DNA from 2 places in the Nocardia sp. NPDC047654 genome. Region 1 is predicted to be linked to the other one. Evidence: riboswitches for the same ligand, from Rfam matches in the RefSeq annotation. Region 1 holds a riboswitch; the other holds the start of a gene.
The links. A riboswitch is a leader RNA that binds a small molecule or an ion and turns the genes downstream of it on or off. The one in region 1 is predicted to bind cobalamin.
Positions count from the first base shown of each region.

Region 2: another riboswitch for cobalamin. It lies ahead of metE (5-methyltetrahydropteroyltriglutamate--homocysteine S-methyltransferase); the one in region 1 lies ahead of ACGF7Y_RS16140 (CbtB-domain containing protein).

Region 1 covers NZ_JBIDDF010000004.1:107,537-114,997, reverse strand. The annotation lists gene ACGF7Y_RS16175 (hypothetical protein) at 1-248, shown strand, start outside; gene radA (DNA repair protein RadA) at 674-2,074, shown strand; gene ACGF7Y_RS16165 (hypothetical protein) at 2,234-2,881, opposite strand; gene ACGF7Y_RS16160 (carbonic anhydrase) at 3,006-3,629, opposite strand; gene ACGF7Y_RS16155 (A/G-specific adenine glycosylase) at 3,721-4,638, shown strand; gene ACGF7Y_RS16150 (alpha/beta fold hydrolase) at 4,660-5,406, opposite strand; gene mhuD (mycobilin-forming heme oxygenase MhuD) at 5,465-5,779, shown strand; cobalamin riboswitch at 5,860-6,012, shown strand; gene ACGF7Y_RS16140 (CbtB-domain containing protein) at 6,042-6,236, shown strand; gene ACGF7Y_RS16135 (CbtA family protein) at 6,227-7,018, shown strand; gene ACGF7Y_RS16130 (hypothetical protein) at 7,054-7,461, shown strand, end outside.
Region 2 covers NZ_JBIDDF010000001.1:452,260-459,720, forward strand. The annotation lists gene ACGF7Y_RS02065 (short-chain fatty acyl-CoA regulator family protein) at 1-337, opposite strand, end outside; gene ACGF7Y_RS02070 (nuclear transport factor 2 family protein) at 583-954, shown strand; gene metE (5-methyltetrahydropteroyltriglutamate--homocysteine S-methyltransferase) at 1,352-3,619, opposite strand; cobalamin riboswitch at 3,789-3,977, opposite strand; gene ACGF7Y_RS02080 (pyruvate carboxylase) at 4,674-7,461, shown strand, end outside.

The DNA of each region.
Region 1 (7,461 bases):
ATTCGCACGGCGCGGGCGAGCACGGCTCCCAGCCCGCCGCCACCGACCCCGAGACCAACCCGATCCTGATCGAGATCACCGGCCTGACCAGGGACGTCACCCCCGGCCTCACCTACAACGTCTCGTTCAACTTCAAGCAGAACGGCACCGTCCAGGTCCAGGTCCCGGTCGACGCGGGCCTGCACACCGAGCGCCACGAGTCCGACAAGTCCGGCCCGGCCGAAGCCGAGCACACCGGCGGGCACTGAGTTCAATTCGCAGCGACGACGTCGCTGCGTGTTCGCGGCCCCTTGGTGGCTCGTATCCGGGCGGGGTTGGGATAGTGGGGATCCAACGGTTTCAGTGATGCCGTGCGCGTCTGATCCGGGCAGCCGGTCGACCGCCATGCCCGGTGGTGAAAACCACGCCTCGAGCGACCTGGCAGCCGCCGTCCTTCCCCGCGCACCCTATGTCCCGAGGCTCGTCACCAACGCACCCCAACTCCCGGTTCCGAGCGAAGCGAGACCGAGCATGCGCCCGTTCGCGGCCCGGCTCGCGTTCGCGCGGCCGCCGCGTACGCGACGAAGGAGCAAGCGGCGGTCGCGCAAACGCGAGCCACAAAGGGGCCGCGAACACGCCGCGACGCAGTCGCGGCAGATTAAACACTGTCAGAGGTGGTGCGTATGGTGCCCCTGTGGCAAAGACCAAGCCGACATTCCGGTGCTCCGCCTGCTCGCACGAAGTCGCCAAATGGGTGGGCAAGTGCCCGGAGTGCGGGGCTTGGGGCACGGTCGACGAGGTAGTCGTCGGGGCGGGGGCGGTCGGTTCTCCCGGGCGGAAGGCGATGTTGCCCAGCACCGCGGCCGCGCCGATTTCGCAGATCGACTCGAAGGTCACCCGAGCGCGGCCGACGGGCGTGAGCGAGCTGGATCGGGTGCTCGGCGGCGGAGTGGTGCCGGGCTCGGTGGTGTTGCTGTCCGGCGAGCCGGGAGTGGGCAAGTCGACCCTGCTGCTCGAGGTAGCGCATCGGTGGGCGGCCCAGCACGGCGAGAAGTCGCTGTACGTCACCGCGGAGGAATCGGCGGGGCAGGTTCGGATGCGGGCCGATCGCACCGGCGCGGTGCACGACCGGGTCTATCTGGCGTCGGAATCGGATCTGTCGATCGTGCTCGGGCACGTCGAGCAGGTGCGGCCGACACTGCTGGTGGTCGACTCGGTGCAGACCATGCTCGCTCCGGAGGTGGACGGCGTGACCGGCGGAGTCACCCAGGTGCGCGAGGTGACCGCAGCGCTGACCTCGCTGGCCAAGACGAGCGGGATCGCGGTGCTGCTGGTCGGGCACGTCACCAAGGACGGCAACGTCGCGGGCCCGCGCACGCTCGAGCACCTGGTCGACGTGGTCCTGCAATTCGAGGGCGACAAGAACTCCACGCTGCGCTTGGTGCGCGGCATCAAGAACCGCTTCGGCAGCGCCGACGAGGTGGGCTGCTTCGAACTGCACGAGGACGGCATCGCCTGTGTCGACGACCCGTCCGGCCTGTTCCTGCACCACCGCACCGATTCGGTGCCGGGCACGGCGGTGACCGTCGCGATGGACGGCAAACGCCCGCTGGTCGGCGAGGTGCAGGGCCTGACCGTGAAGACCGAGATTCCGCAGCCGCGCCGCGCGGTGAGCGGCCTGGACTACAACCGGGTCGCCATGGTGCTGGCCGTCCTGCAGAGCCGTGGCCGGGTGTTCCTCGGCAAGAGCGATGTATACGCCGCGACGGTCGGCGGCATGCGCCTGGTCGAGCCTTCCGCCGATCTGGCCATCGCGCTCGCCATCGCCAGCGCCGACTCCGACGTCGCGATCCCACCGGGCTGGGTGATCCTCGGCGAGGTCGGCCTCGCGGGCGAGGTGCGCAAAGTGACCGGCCTCAACCGCAGGCTGGCCGAGGCCGAACGCCTCGGCTTCACCACCGCCCTGGTGCCGCCCGGCCTCGCGCCGGTGCAGAGCACCATGAAGATCCACGAGGTCACCGACCTCCGCTCCGCCATCCGCATAGCGGGCCTGCGCAAACTACGCGCCGCCGTCCCAGAAGAAGCCGCAGGCTGATCCGGACGGCCGCTGAGCCCGCGCAACCGGCGACCGAATGGCGGTGGAACAAGCGGCGATCACCATCACCCATACCGACGCTCCCAGCGCACCTCGACTCCCGGTTTCGAGCGAAGCGAGACCGAGCATGCGCCGCAGGCGCTGGAAAACCAACACAACTCAGGCGATGTTGAACGGCTCGGCCATGCTGCGCACCGAGCCGAGTTGCGCGACAACGCTGTAGGCCCCCGGCGGAACCGGAACCCGTTCGCCCGCGCAGCTGGGCTGGGACGTGGTGCCCGACCAGGTCACCGTGAACGCCGCCTGCTCACCGCGGCTCATCGTGCGAACGTCGGGCTGTCCGTCCGGATAGCAGTCGGTGCTCGACCACAGGCGCCGCTGACCGTCGAGCGTGTGCACGGAAACTTGTTGCAGACCGGAGCCCATGTCGCGGGTGCACGGCACCGCCGAGATGTTGGTGATGACGATCCCGAACACCGGCTGCTCACCGGTCTTGTACGTGGGCTGCTCGACGGTGACCTTGATGGCCAGCGATTGGTCCGGGCACGGGCCCGCCGCGACACTGGTGGCCGCCGCCGAGGTCTTCGGCGCGCCGGACTCACCCGACGGCTTGGCCGCCGCGTCGACGGGCTTGGCCGCGACCGAGCTGGACTCGGCGGCCCGGGCGTCACCGGGCGAGTCGCCCCCGCGCGCGACCGCGAGCACGACCCAGATCACCAGCGCCAGGGCGACCACCAGGATTCCGATGGCGAACACGCGTCGACGCCAGTAGATCTCCGGTGGCAGCGGTCCATTCGGTTCCAGCACGTCTCAACGGTAAGGGCACCATCGGGCGCACCGTCTCAGGGGCACGGCGTGTCGGCCGTCCGCCCCTGTCGGCGGCGAGTACATTCCGCCGCCACGCTGGGCCGACGGCGGGCGCGCCGCGGCGTCAGACCACCTCGCCGATATTGCCGACGACCCGGTGCAGCTGCGCTTTGCCCTCGGCCAGTTTGTAGGTCACGCAGGCGATGGCGAGCTCACCGGTGGCCACCCGCTGCGAGATGATCATCGACCGCTGCATGAGCAGGCGGCTGGTCTCCACCACGTGCCTGGCCTCCATCTCGTCGACGGTGGACAGGCCTTCGCGCCGCCCGATCAGAATGGAGGGCGTGACCCGCTCGACCACGCTGCGAATGAACCCGCCGGGGACCTCGCCGCCGTCCAGCGCGTCGATGGTGGCCTTCACGGCGCCGCAGCTGTCGTGCCCCAGCACTACGATGAGCGGCACGTTGAGCACCTGCACCCCGTACTCGATCGAGCCGAGCACCGAGCTGTCGACCACATGGCCCGCGGTGCGTACCACGAACATGTCGCCGAGGCCCTGGTCGAAGATGAGTTCGGCGGCGACTCTGGAGTCGCCGCAACCGAACAAGATCGCGTGCGGGTGCTGGCCGCTGACGAGCTTGGCCCGGTCCGCTGCGCCCTGGCTAGGATGCAGCAGTTCACCACTGACGAAGCGCTCGTTGCCTTCGCGCAAGGACTTCCAGGCACTGATCGGGTTGGAATCCGGCATACCGACCATTGTGCAGGACGGTTCGGGTTACCAGCGAGTTCGGTCGGTTACAGGTGGGCAAATACCGCCTGGCAGCAGTAGGACGGGGATAGTGAGGGCAGTGCGGAACGGCGCACCGAAGAGCATCGACGCGGACACGTTGCTGGACTGGTACGGGGAGACCGCGCGCGATCTACCGTGGCGCAGGCCTGGCGTCACCGCGTGGCAGATTCTGATGAGCGAGATCATGCTCCAGCAAACCCCGGTCGTGCGGGTCGAGCCGATCTGGCGGGAGTGGGTGGCGCGCTGGCCGGTCCCTTCGGCGATGGCCGCCTCCTCGCCTGCCGAGGTGCTGCGGGCCTGGGGAAAACTCGGCTATCCGCGCCGCGCGCTGCGGTTGCACGAGTGCGCCAGGGTGCTGGCGGCCGAGCACGGTGACGAGGTGCCCACCGACGTGGAGGTGCTGCTCGGGTTGCCGGGCATCGGGGCCTACACCGCGCGCGCCGTCGCCTGTTTCGCCTATGGCCAACGAGTTCCGGTGGTGGACACCAATGTCCGGCGGGTGGTTGCCAGGGCGGTGCACGGGCGCGCGGAAGCGGGCAACCCTTCGTCGCGGGACCTCCCCGACACCGAGGCGCTGCTCCCGCTTCAGGTCGACCGCGCCGCGGTGTTCTCCGCCGCCCTGATGGAACTCGGCGCGACCGTGTGCACCGCCCGCACCCCTGATTGCGCGCGCTGTCCACTGCCGAGTTGTGCGTGGGTCGCCGCGGGCCGGCCGGTGAGCGAGGTGGTCCGCCGCACCCAGAAGTACGAGGGCACCGACCGCCAGGCGCGCGGTCGCCTGCTGGAGGTCCTGCGGCATGCCAGCGGGCCGGTGGAACGAACGCGCCTGGACATCGCCTGGACCCGCGATCCGGGCCAGCGCGACCGAGCCCTGGACTCGCTGCTGCTGGACGGCCTGATCGAACAGACACCCGATGGCTTGTTCGCCTTGGCGGGCGAGGGCGGGCACCCGGGCGCGACCGGCTGACCCGGAACCGGCCGCTGCGGCTCAGGTCCTCAGCACCCGCCGCAGGAAGCGCTCGACCTCCGCTCGGTAGCGCTCCGGTTGGTCGTCGTGCACGAGATGGCCGGCACCGGCGATCAGGGCGTAGTCGGCGCTCGGATGGGCGGCGGCCATCCGCCGCATCTGTCCCGGCGGAGTGATGCTGTGCTCGCCCTCCAGCAGCAGGGCCGGCACCCGCACCGCATGCCACTGCCGCCAGAAGTCGCGCGTTCCCCACTCCTCGGAGATATCGCGGAAGGTGGTGACCGAGCCGTGCAGCCGGTATCCCTCCGGCCCGCGCTCGAAGGAGTTCAGGAAGTACCGTCCGGCGACCGGCCCGAAAAAGGACAGCACGGCCTCGTCGTCGGGGAACGGCTGCGGCCACGCCTCGATCATCGCCGCCCAGTGCGCGGCGGTGCGGCCGGTGAAGTCCGGCGCGATGTCCTCGATCACCAGCGCCCGGACCCGATCGGGGTGGGTCGCGGCGAACACCCAGCCGTGCAGCGCGCCCATCGAATGGCCGATCACCACCATCGGCTCGCCGATCGCGGCGGTGCCCGCGGCGAGGTCCGCGACGAAAGCCTCGGTGGTCAGTTCCCCGGGGGCGGGCCTGCCGTGGCCCGCGGCGTCGAAGCTGTAGACATGGCCGTATCCGCGCAGCCAGGCCAGCTGATCGCGCCAGGTGCGCGCGCTGCCCATCAGTCCGTGCAGCAGCAGGATCGGCGCGCCCGCTCCGCCTTCGTCGTGCAACATCGACTCGACAATACGAGGTACCGAGCGTCTGTTCGGCCGCAGCCGCTAGCTTGGACGCATGGCTGTTGTGAAGATCAACGCGATCGAGGTTCCCGAGGGCGCGGGCCCCGAATTGGAGAAGCGGTTCGCCCACCGTGCGCACGCGGTCGAGGGTTCCCCCGGCTTCCTCGGCTTCCAACTGCTCCGCCCCGTCGCCGGTGAGAAGCGGTATTTCGTTGTCACCCAGTGGGATTCGGAAGAGTCCTTCGCGGCCTGGCGGGACGGTCCGGCACGCGAGGCGCACGCGGGCGAGCGTCAGAAGCCGGTCTCGACGGGCGCGTCCCTGCTCGAGTTCGAGGTCGTGCTCGACGTCGAGGCCAAGCCCGCGAACTGAGACCGACATCCGACGCCGGGCAGGTCCGCCTGCCCGGCGACTCGCCCGACGCCGTGGTACGCCCGTGCCGGACCTGGTTGACGCGGGGGGTGTGCGGGTGTCACAGTTCGAAGGACAAACGCGAGGGTGACGCGGTAATTCCGGTGAGATTCCGGAGCGGTCGCGCCACTGTGTTCCACGCACCGAGTCCGGTGCCGGAAAGCCAGACACCGGCACCGTCGCGCCACCACCCGACGGGACGCGTATCCCAAGGAGGACTCGAATGGCCATCGCGCATACACCCAGCCGGGCAACCGATTCCCTGGCCGCCGTGCTCGTCACGGTCGGTGTCGTTCTTCTCGCATTGCTCACGCTCTACCTGGTCGGCTTCGACCAGGGTGTCATCTCGCGCAGCGGGATGTATCTGCATGAGCTGATGCACGACGGACGCCACCTGCTGGGGCTCCCGTGCCATTGATCGGTTCGCTCCGAACACTGCTGCTTCGCGGCCTGCTGGCCGGCCTCATCGCCGGTCTGCTGGCCGCGACAGTCGGTTACTTCGTCGGCGAACCGAAGGTGGACGCCGCCATCGCGATCGAGGAAGCGGGGTCCGCCGCCGGGCACACCCATGGCGAGCACGCGGAATCGACAGCAGGGCATTCCCACGGTGACGAGGAAGAACCGCTGGTGAGCCGCGGCGGCCAGAAGTTCGGACAGTTCCTCGCCCTCGGGTTGGCCGGGCTCGCGCTCGGCGCCATCTACGCCTCGGTCGCGCATTACGCGCGGCGCCACACCGCATTGTCCGGCCCACGGCTCGCCCTGGCGCTCGGCGTCGCGGGCTGGGCCGCGATCGTCGCGGTGCCGTTCTTCAAATATCCGGCGAATCCACCGGCGGTGGGTGATCCGGACACCATCAACGAGCGCACCCTGCTGTGGCTGGCCGCGGTCGTGCTGGGCCTCGTGGCCGTCGGCGCGGCGGTCGCGGCGTTCACCGCGCTGCGCGCGCAACTTCCCACGTTCCGCCTGATCGCCGGTGTCGCGGCGTTCGTCCTGGTGACGGCGCTCGGTTACGTCCTGCTGCCCGGCGTGAACGAGGTGAGCGCGGACTTCCCGGCCACCCTGCTGTGGCAGTTCCGGGTGGCGTCGCTGGCCGAGACCGCGACCCTGTGGGCCTGTCTCGGCCTCGGCTTCGCGGCGCTCACCGAGTTCGCGACCCGCACCGATACTCCGGTACCGGTGGCCGCCGCTACCGCGGGGTGATTCGCGTCCGGAAGCACTGAGGCAGTGTCGGTCCCATGACCGGCACTGCCTTTTCCGTCTGGCCCGTATCGCCGCGCGTCCATTCCGCTGGACCGCCGCGCGCCGTCCGCGTCGCGTTCGTCGCTCTGAGCGTCGCTGTGCTCGCGGGCGCCACCGAGGCCATCGCGCGGGCCGCCCTGGCTTTCCCCGGAACCGACACGGCGAGCTCGGCCACCGGGTTGGGGGTGCGCACGGCGATCTACGTTCTGGTGCTGGCCGTCGCGGTGCGCATGACCTACGGCGACCGCTGGGCCCGCCTGCTGATCACCGTCGGCATCGGCGGGTTCGGCCTGTTGTCACTGATCATCGAGCCGCTCGCCGCGGCCATGTCGGCGAACGAACTGCGCGACCTCTTCCGGGACGCCGGTCCCGCATCCCTGCTGCTGGCCGCCCTCCGCACCGTC
Region 2 (7,461 bases), on a different contig from region 1:
GATGCATCGCGACGACGATCCTGGCGACCTCCGGCTGGCGGGTTGCCAGTTCCTCCACCTCGGTCAGCGGCGCGGTGTGCCCGCCCGCGGCGTCGATGAGCACCTCGTGCAGGTCCGACACGAGCCGCGCGTCGGAATCGGCGGCGAAGAACTGGACGTCGAGATCGAAGGTGGAATTGAGTTTCAGCAGTACGGGAATGGTGAGTGGGCGCTGGTCGCGCTCGAGCTGATTGAGATAACTCGGCGACAGATCCAGCGATTTCGCCAGAGCCGCCTGAGTCATCCTCCGTTCTTCACGCAATCGCCGAAGCCGGGCGCCCGCATACATCTTGCGCACGTGCACGATGGTAGCTGCGATGATTCGCAATCATCGCAAAAACGCGCGTTCTTACCCGCAGGAATATGCTTTTGCGAGGTATCCAGCAATGCCTTCGATCTGCGTAGCGTGCGAAGAGAGGTTTGCCGTCGCATTGTGGATCGGGCATGAAAACGCCCACCACCCCCTTCCCTGCCGAGCGATTGCTTGGTTGAATCGAGGGGTCCGGCGCCCGTCTTCCGGCAGCAGGAAAGTGAGCAGAACGAATGCCCGATCCCGACGAACTCGTGCGTGCGATGTGCCGAAGCTGGTCCGACCCCGATCCGGATCGGATCAGCGCGTATTTCGCCGAGGACGCCGTCTACCACAACATCCCGATGGAACCCATCGTCGGCCGCACCGCCATCCGCGACTTCATCGCGGGTTTCCTGACCACCTTCGAAGCCATCGATTTCGACATCCATCACCAGGTCGCCTCCGGCAACGTGGTGATGAACGAGCGCACCGACACCCTCCGCTCCGCGGGACGCGAGACACCGCTGCCGGTCATGGGCTTCTTCGAGGTCGCCGACGGCGAAATCACCACGTGGCGAGACTACTTCGACATGACCGCCATCAACCGGGCCTTCGGACTGTAGAGCGGGACTCGGTCGAGCAGGTCGTCCTCGAATTCGGCTGTGGGTGACCGAGTTCGACCGGTCTCGGTGGTGGCGATTGATTTCCGGATCGGATGGAACCGAATCGGGGGGCGGGCACGTCGAAGTAGGTGAGAGGGGAACCATTGTCCGGTGGTCGACATGCGAGGAGGGGTAGCCGATGGAGCGTTGTTCCGGGTGTCATACGGCGTGGCGGCGGGGGATGCGGGCGCGGGCGCGGGAGTTGCCGGTGACGCGGCGGGAGGAACCGTGTGATCGGTACACGCTGCGCCGTCGGCCACCACCGCGACCGGAGCCGGAAACGGACTGCGGCTCTTGACGGTTCGGTGCCCCCTTCGGGCGGCGAAGGGGGCACCGAACGCCGATGGGCGGGAGCGGGTTACCGGACGGCAGCCGCCGCGGCGACCATGTTGCGCAGTGAGGCTTCCACCTCGGCGCGTCCCCTGGTCTTCAGCCCGCAGTCGGGATTCACCCAGAGCCGTTCGGCCGGAACAGCTTTCAGCGCCGCGCGCAGCGAAGTGGTGATCTCGTCCACGCTGGGCACCCGCGGAGAGTGGATGTCGTACACGCCGGGGCCGACGCCGAGGTCGAATCCCGCCGCGTTCAAGTCGTCGAGCACCTCCATGCGGGAACGCGCCGCCTCGATCGACGTGACGTCGGCGTCCAGCCCGGCGATCGCATCGATCACCTCGCCGAATTCCGAGTAGCACAGGTGCGTGTGGATCTGCGTCGCATCGGACACTCCGGAGGTCGCGATCCGGAACGATTGCACCGACCACTCCAGGTACCCGGGCTGGTCGGCCGCGCGCAGCGGAAGCAGTTCACGTAGGGCAGGCTCGTCGACCTGGATGATCCTGATGCCCGCCGACTCGAGGTCAACGGTCTCGTCGCGGATCGCCAGCGCCACTTGGCGGGCCGAGTCGCCCAACGGCTGGTCGTCGCGTACGAACGACCACGCCAGAATGGTGACCGGTCCGGTCAGCATGCCTTTCACGGGCTTGTCGGTGAGCGATTGCGCGTACGCGATCCACTCGACGGTCATCGGCTCCCGCCGCGCGACGTCACCGAACAGGATCGGCGGCCGCACGCAGCGGGTCCCGTAGGACTGCACCCATCCCTGCTCGGTCGCCGCGAACCCGTCGAGTTGCTCGGCGAAGTACTGCACCATGTCGTTGCGCTCCGGCTCGCCGTGTACCAGCACGTCCAGCCCCAATCGCTCCTGTAGCGCGATGACCTCCGCGATCTCGGCGCGCATCCGGCGGACGTACTCCGCCTGGTCGATCTCGCCCTTGCGCAGCGCGGCGCGCGCAAGCCGGATGGCCGAGGTCTGCGGGTAGGAACCGATCGTCGTGGTCGGCAGCGCGGGTAGCCGCAAACGGTCCCGTTGCAGTTCTCGGCGTTGTTCGGCGGGTGCGCGGCGGACGGCGTCGGGCCCGAGCGCGGCCAGTCCGGCCCGCACCCGCGGATCGTTCAGCCGCGGATCAGACCTCCGCGACGCCAGCGCCGCACGCACCTCGGCCAACTCGGCGTCGATCGCTTGCGCACCGTCGCTCAGCGCGGTCGCGAGCAGGCGGACCTCGGTCACCTTCTCCGCGCCGAACGCCAGCCAGGAGCGCAACCGCTCGTCCAATCCCGTCTCCGCGGCCAGCGTGTAGGGCACGTGCAGCAGCGAGCACGAACTCGAAACGGCCACCTGCGCAGCGGATCCCCGCAACGTATCGAGGGTGGCCACAGCGCGGTCGAGATCGGTGCGCCAGACGTTGCGTCCGTCCACGACCCCCGCGACGATCAGCTTCCCGGTCAGCGCGGGCACGTCGGCCACCGCGGCGACGTCGGCGCCGGTGGTGAAGTCGAGGGCCACTCCTTCTATACCGGTGCTCGCCAGAGCGGGCAGCGCGGCGTCCGGCTGCCCGAAGTAGGTCGCGACGAGGATCGCCGGACGCTCGGCGGCGTCGGCGAGTTCCGCGTAGGTGACCTGCACCAGGCCGATCTCCTCCGCCGTGAGGTCGGTGACCAGCACCGGCTCGTCGATCTGCACCCACTGGGCACCGGCGACGGCGAGCCTGCGCAGCAGTTCCCGATACAGCGGCAACAGTTCGATCAGCCGGGCCAGGGCCGAGCCGCCGCTCGCCTTGGCCAGCTTCAGGAAGGTGATCGGGCCGATCACCACCGGTCGCGCCGGCACGCCCAGCTCGAGCGCCTCCCGCAGTTGCGCCAGCAGCTTCTCCGGGTGCAGCGAGAACGCGGTCTCGGGGCCGATTTCCGGCACCAGGTAGTGATAGTTGGTGTCGAACCACTTGGTCATCTCCAAGGGCTCCACCGTTTCGGTGCCGCGCGCGGCGGCGAAATACCGATCCAGCGGGTCGGCTATCCCGGCGACCCGGGGCGGCAGCGCGCCCAGCAGTTCGGCGGTGTCGAGCATCTGGTCGTAATAGGAAAAGGTGCCGACCGGAATCGAGTCCAGGCCCGCGGCTCGCAAATCGGTGAGCTGGGCCCGCCGCAGGTCGCGCGCCACGGCGTGCAACCGGCCTGCGTCGATCTCGCCTGCCCAATAGGCTTCGGTGGCCCGCTTCAGTTCACGCCGGGGCCCTACTCGCGGAAGCCCGAGAACCGTCGCGGTGAACGGCTTCTGCTGTGCAACAGTCACGATGTATCTCCATTGCTGTGGACGAAAGCCATCGCCGTACGGGCAGGCGGAGAACCTTGTGACATGCCGGTGAAATCCCGGCCGAGGAGCCCGACACGTCAGCTGGTGATCCGCGCGCCCAATCCACGAGGCGGTGGCCGCCGGGTACGGCGTACCCGGCACGACTGGCAGGTCTTCGGACTCGCGGGCACCGGCCGTGCGGGCCGGCGTACGCCGGAGTGCTCCCGATGGCCGACCTACTGGCCGTCGCTTCCCGGGTCGCGGAGCCTTCCGGCTCGGTGAAACCCAGTGCCTGGTGACGGCGGTCGTTCCTGCATACCGCTGCGGGACAGTCCCGGATTCCCACCGGGTTCCCTCTCGCCCGCCGTAACGTCGCCGCACGGGCGGGCTCGACTCCGTCGCGCGACGTCGGGGCTCCATCTCGTCGTGCTGCGGTGAACCAGCTGCACTCTCAGCATAGGACGCGGTGCGGCCGCCAGGAACGACCGACCCGAGATCGGGAGCCGCTGCCGCGGCCACCTGCGGTCGAACAGGAGCCGCACTGGGATCGGCCCCGCGGACGCGAAGTCGTCCGGTGGCGCGCCGCGAGCGACCGCACATCGAATATTTGCCCGAGACGATCGCCGCGTACCGATTCGGCGCCGGCTTGCGTTCCGGCTATCGGCAGGACCGGGCACGCCGATTCGCATCGACCGTTCCCGGAATCCCCGGGTCGTGCGCGGAATCGGATCGGCTCTTCGCCGATACCCGGCGGCGGCTACCGGAGATCCGCACACTCCCGAACTCGTCGTGCGCGTGGTTCGCCTCGTGTGCGGCCGCGGCCGCGTGTCGAGATATCGAGGCCGAGCCCGGCCGTCGGTCGACCGCGCGGCGGCCACCGGTACCCCACCTCGGACCGGTCCCGGCCGCCGGGCAGCACACCGGTTGCTGCGGCGCCGCCCATGTGTCGGCGCTGTGAACGCAACTTCGCAACGGTGCTAGGCGGTCTTGTGAAGAGGTTTGCGAAGGGGGATTCCATGTCGGTGCGGTTCACGCGGCCGGGTACCTTAGGTCAATGTTCTCGAAAGTCTTGGTTGCCAACCGTGGCGAGATCGCCATCCGAGCCTTCCGCGCGGCTTACGAACTCGGCATCGGGACGGTCGCCGTGTTTCCCTACGAGGACCGCAATTCGGTCCATCGGTTGAAGGCGGCGGAGTCGTACCAGATCGGCGAGCCCGGTCATCCGGTGCGGGCCTACCTGTCGATCGAGGCGATCATCGAGGCGGCCAAGTCGGCGGGCGCGGACGCGATCTACCCGGGATACGGGTTCTTGTCGGAGAACCCCGATCTGGCGGCGGCGTGCGCCCGCGAGGGCATCACGTTCATCGGCCCGTCGGCCGAAGTGCTCGAACTCGCCGGTAACAAGGCGCGCGCCATCGAGGCGGCCAAGGCGGCCGGTCTGCCGGTGCTGCGTTCGAGCGCACCGTCGTCGGACGTGGACGAGTTGCTGGCCGCGTCGCGCGAGCTGGAGTACCCGATCTTCGTCAAGGCGGTCGCCGGTGGTGGCGGTCGCGGAATGCGCCGGGTCGCCGCGCCGGAGCAATTGCGCGAGTCGATCGAGGCGGCCTCCAGGGAGGCGGAGTCGGCGTTCGGTGACCCGACGGTGTTCCTCGAGCAGGCGGTGGTGAACCCTCGCCATATCGAGGTGCAGATCCTGGCCGATCAGGACGGCAATGTGATGCACCTGTTCGAGCGGGACTGCTCGGTGCAGCGTCGGCATCAGAAGGTGATCGAGCTGGCGCCCGCGCCGAATCTGGACCCGGCGCTGCGTGAACGGATCTGCGCCGACGCGGTCGCCTTCGCCAGGCAGATCGGCTACTCGTGTGCGGGCACCGTGGAGTTCCTGCTGGACGAGCGCGGCAATCACGTCTTCATCGAGATGAACCCGCGCATCCAGGTGGAGCACACGGTGACCGAGGAGATCACCGACGTGGACCTGGTGCAGTCGCAGCTGCGCATCGCAGGCGGGGAGACGCTCGAGCAGTTGGGCTTGAGCCAGGACGCGGTCACGATCAGGGGCGCGGCCTTGCAGTGCCGGATCACCACCGAGGACCCGGCCAACGGGTTCCGTCCCGACACCGGCCGCATCACCGCCTACCGCACCCCCGGCGGCGCGGGCATCCGCCTGGACGGCGGTGCGAACCTGGGCGCCGAGATCGGCGCCTACTTCGACTCGATGCTGGTCAAGCTCACCTGCCGCGGTCGCGACTTCGGCGCGGCGGTGGCGCGGGCGAGCCGGGCGCTGGCGGAATTCCGCATCCGCGGTGTGGCCACCAACATCCCGTTCCTGCTCGCGGTGCTGGACGATCCCGACTTCAAGGCGGGGCTGGTCACCACCTCGTTCATCGAGGAGCGCCCGCAGCTGCTGACCCTGCGTCAGTCCGCCGACCGGGGCACCAAGATCCTCGACTACCTGGCCGACGTCACGGTGAACAAGCCGCACGGCGAGCGGCCGACCACGGTGTACCCGCACGACAAGCTGCCCGCGATCGATCTGAGCGTGCCGCCGCCGGACGGCTCGCGCCAGCGGCTGCTGCGGCTGGGGCCGGACGGCTTCGCGCAGGCGCTGCGGGCGCAGAAGGCGGTCGGCGTCACCGACACCACCTTCCGCGACGCGCACCAGTCACTGCTGGCCACCCGCGTGCGCACCAACGGCCTGCTGGGAGTGGCGGGGCATGTGGCGCGGTTGACGCCGGAGCTGCTGTCGGTGGAGTGCTGGGGTGGCGCGACCTACGACGTGGGATTGCGATTCCTGTACGAGGATCCGTGGGAGCGGCTGGCGGCATTGCGGGAAGCGATCCCGAATATCTGCTTGCAGATGCTGCTGCGTGGCCGCAACACCGTCGGCTACACCCCGTATCCGGAAGCGGTGACCCGCGCGTTCGTCTCCGAGGCGACAGCCACCGGTATCGACATCTTCCGTATCTTCGACGCCCTCAACAACGTCGACCAGATGCGCCCGGCCATCGACGCGGTCCGCGAGACCGGCACCGCGGTCGCCGAAGTCGCGATCAGCTACACCGGCGATCTGGCGAATCCGGACGAGACGCTCTACACCCTGGACTACTACCTGAAGCTGGCCGAGCAGATCGTGGACGCGGGCGCGCACGTGCTCGCGATCAAGGACATGGCCGGACTGTTGCGCGCTCCGGCCGCGACCAAGCTGGTCACCGCGTTGCGCAGCAATTTCGATCTGCCGGTGCACGTGCACACCCACGACACCCCCGGCGGGCAGTTGGCCACCTACCTGGCCGCCTGGCAGGCCGGCGCGGACGCCGTCGACGGCGCGAGTGCCGCGATGGCCGGTACCACGAGCCAGCCCGCGCTCTCGGCCATCGTCGCCGCGGCGGCGCACAGTGAGTACGACACCGGGCTGAACCTGCAGAACGTCTGCGACATGGAACCGTACTGGGAGGCGCTGCGGAAGGTGTACGCGCCGTTCGAGTCCGGGCTGCCCGCGCCGACGGGTCGCGTCTATACCCACGAGATCCCCGGCGGGCAGTTGTCGAACCTGCGTCAGCAGGCCATCGCGCTCGGGTTGGGTGACCGGTTCGAGGAGGTCGAGGCGAAATACGCCGCCGCCGACCGGCTGCTCGGGCGTCTGGTGAAGGTCACCCCGTCCTCGAAGGTCGTCGGCGACCTGGCGCTGGCGCTGGTGGGCACCGGCGTCGAGGTCGAGGACTTCGCCGCCGACCCCGGCCGCTACGACATCCCGGACTCGGTGATCGGGTTCCTGCGCGGCGAACTGGGCACCCCCGCCGGTGGCTGGCCCGAACCGTTCCGCACCAAGGCACTCGCCGGGC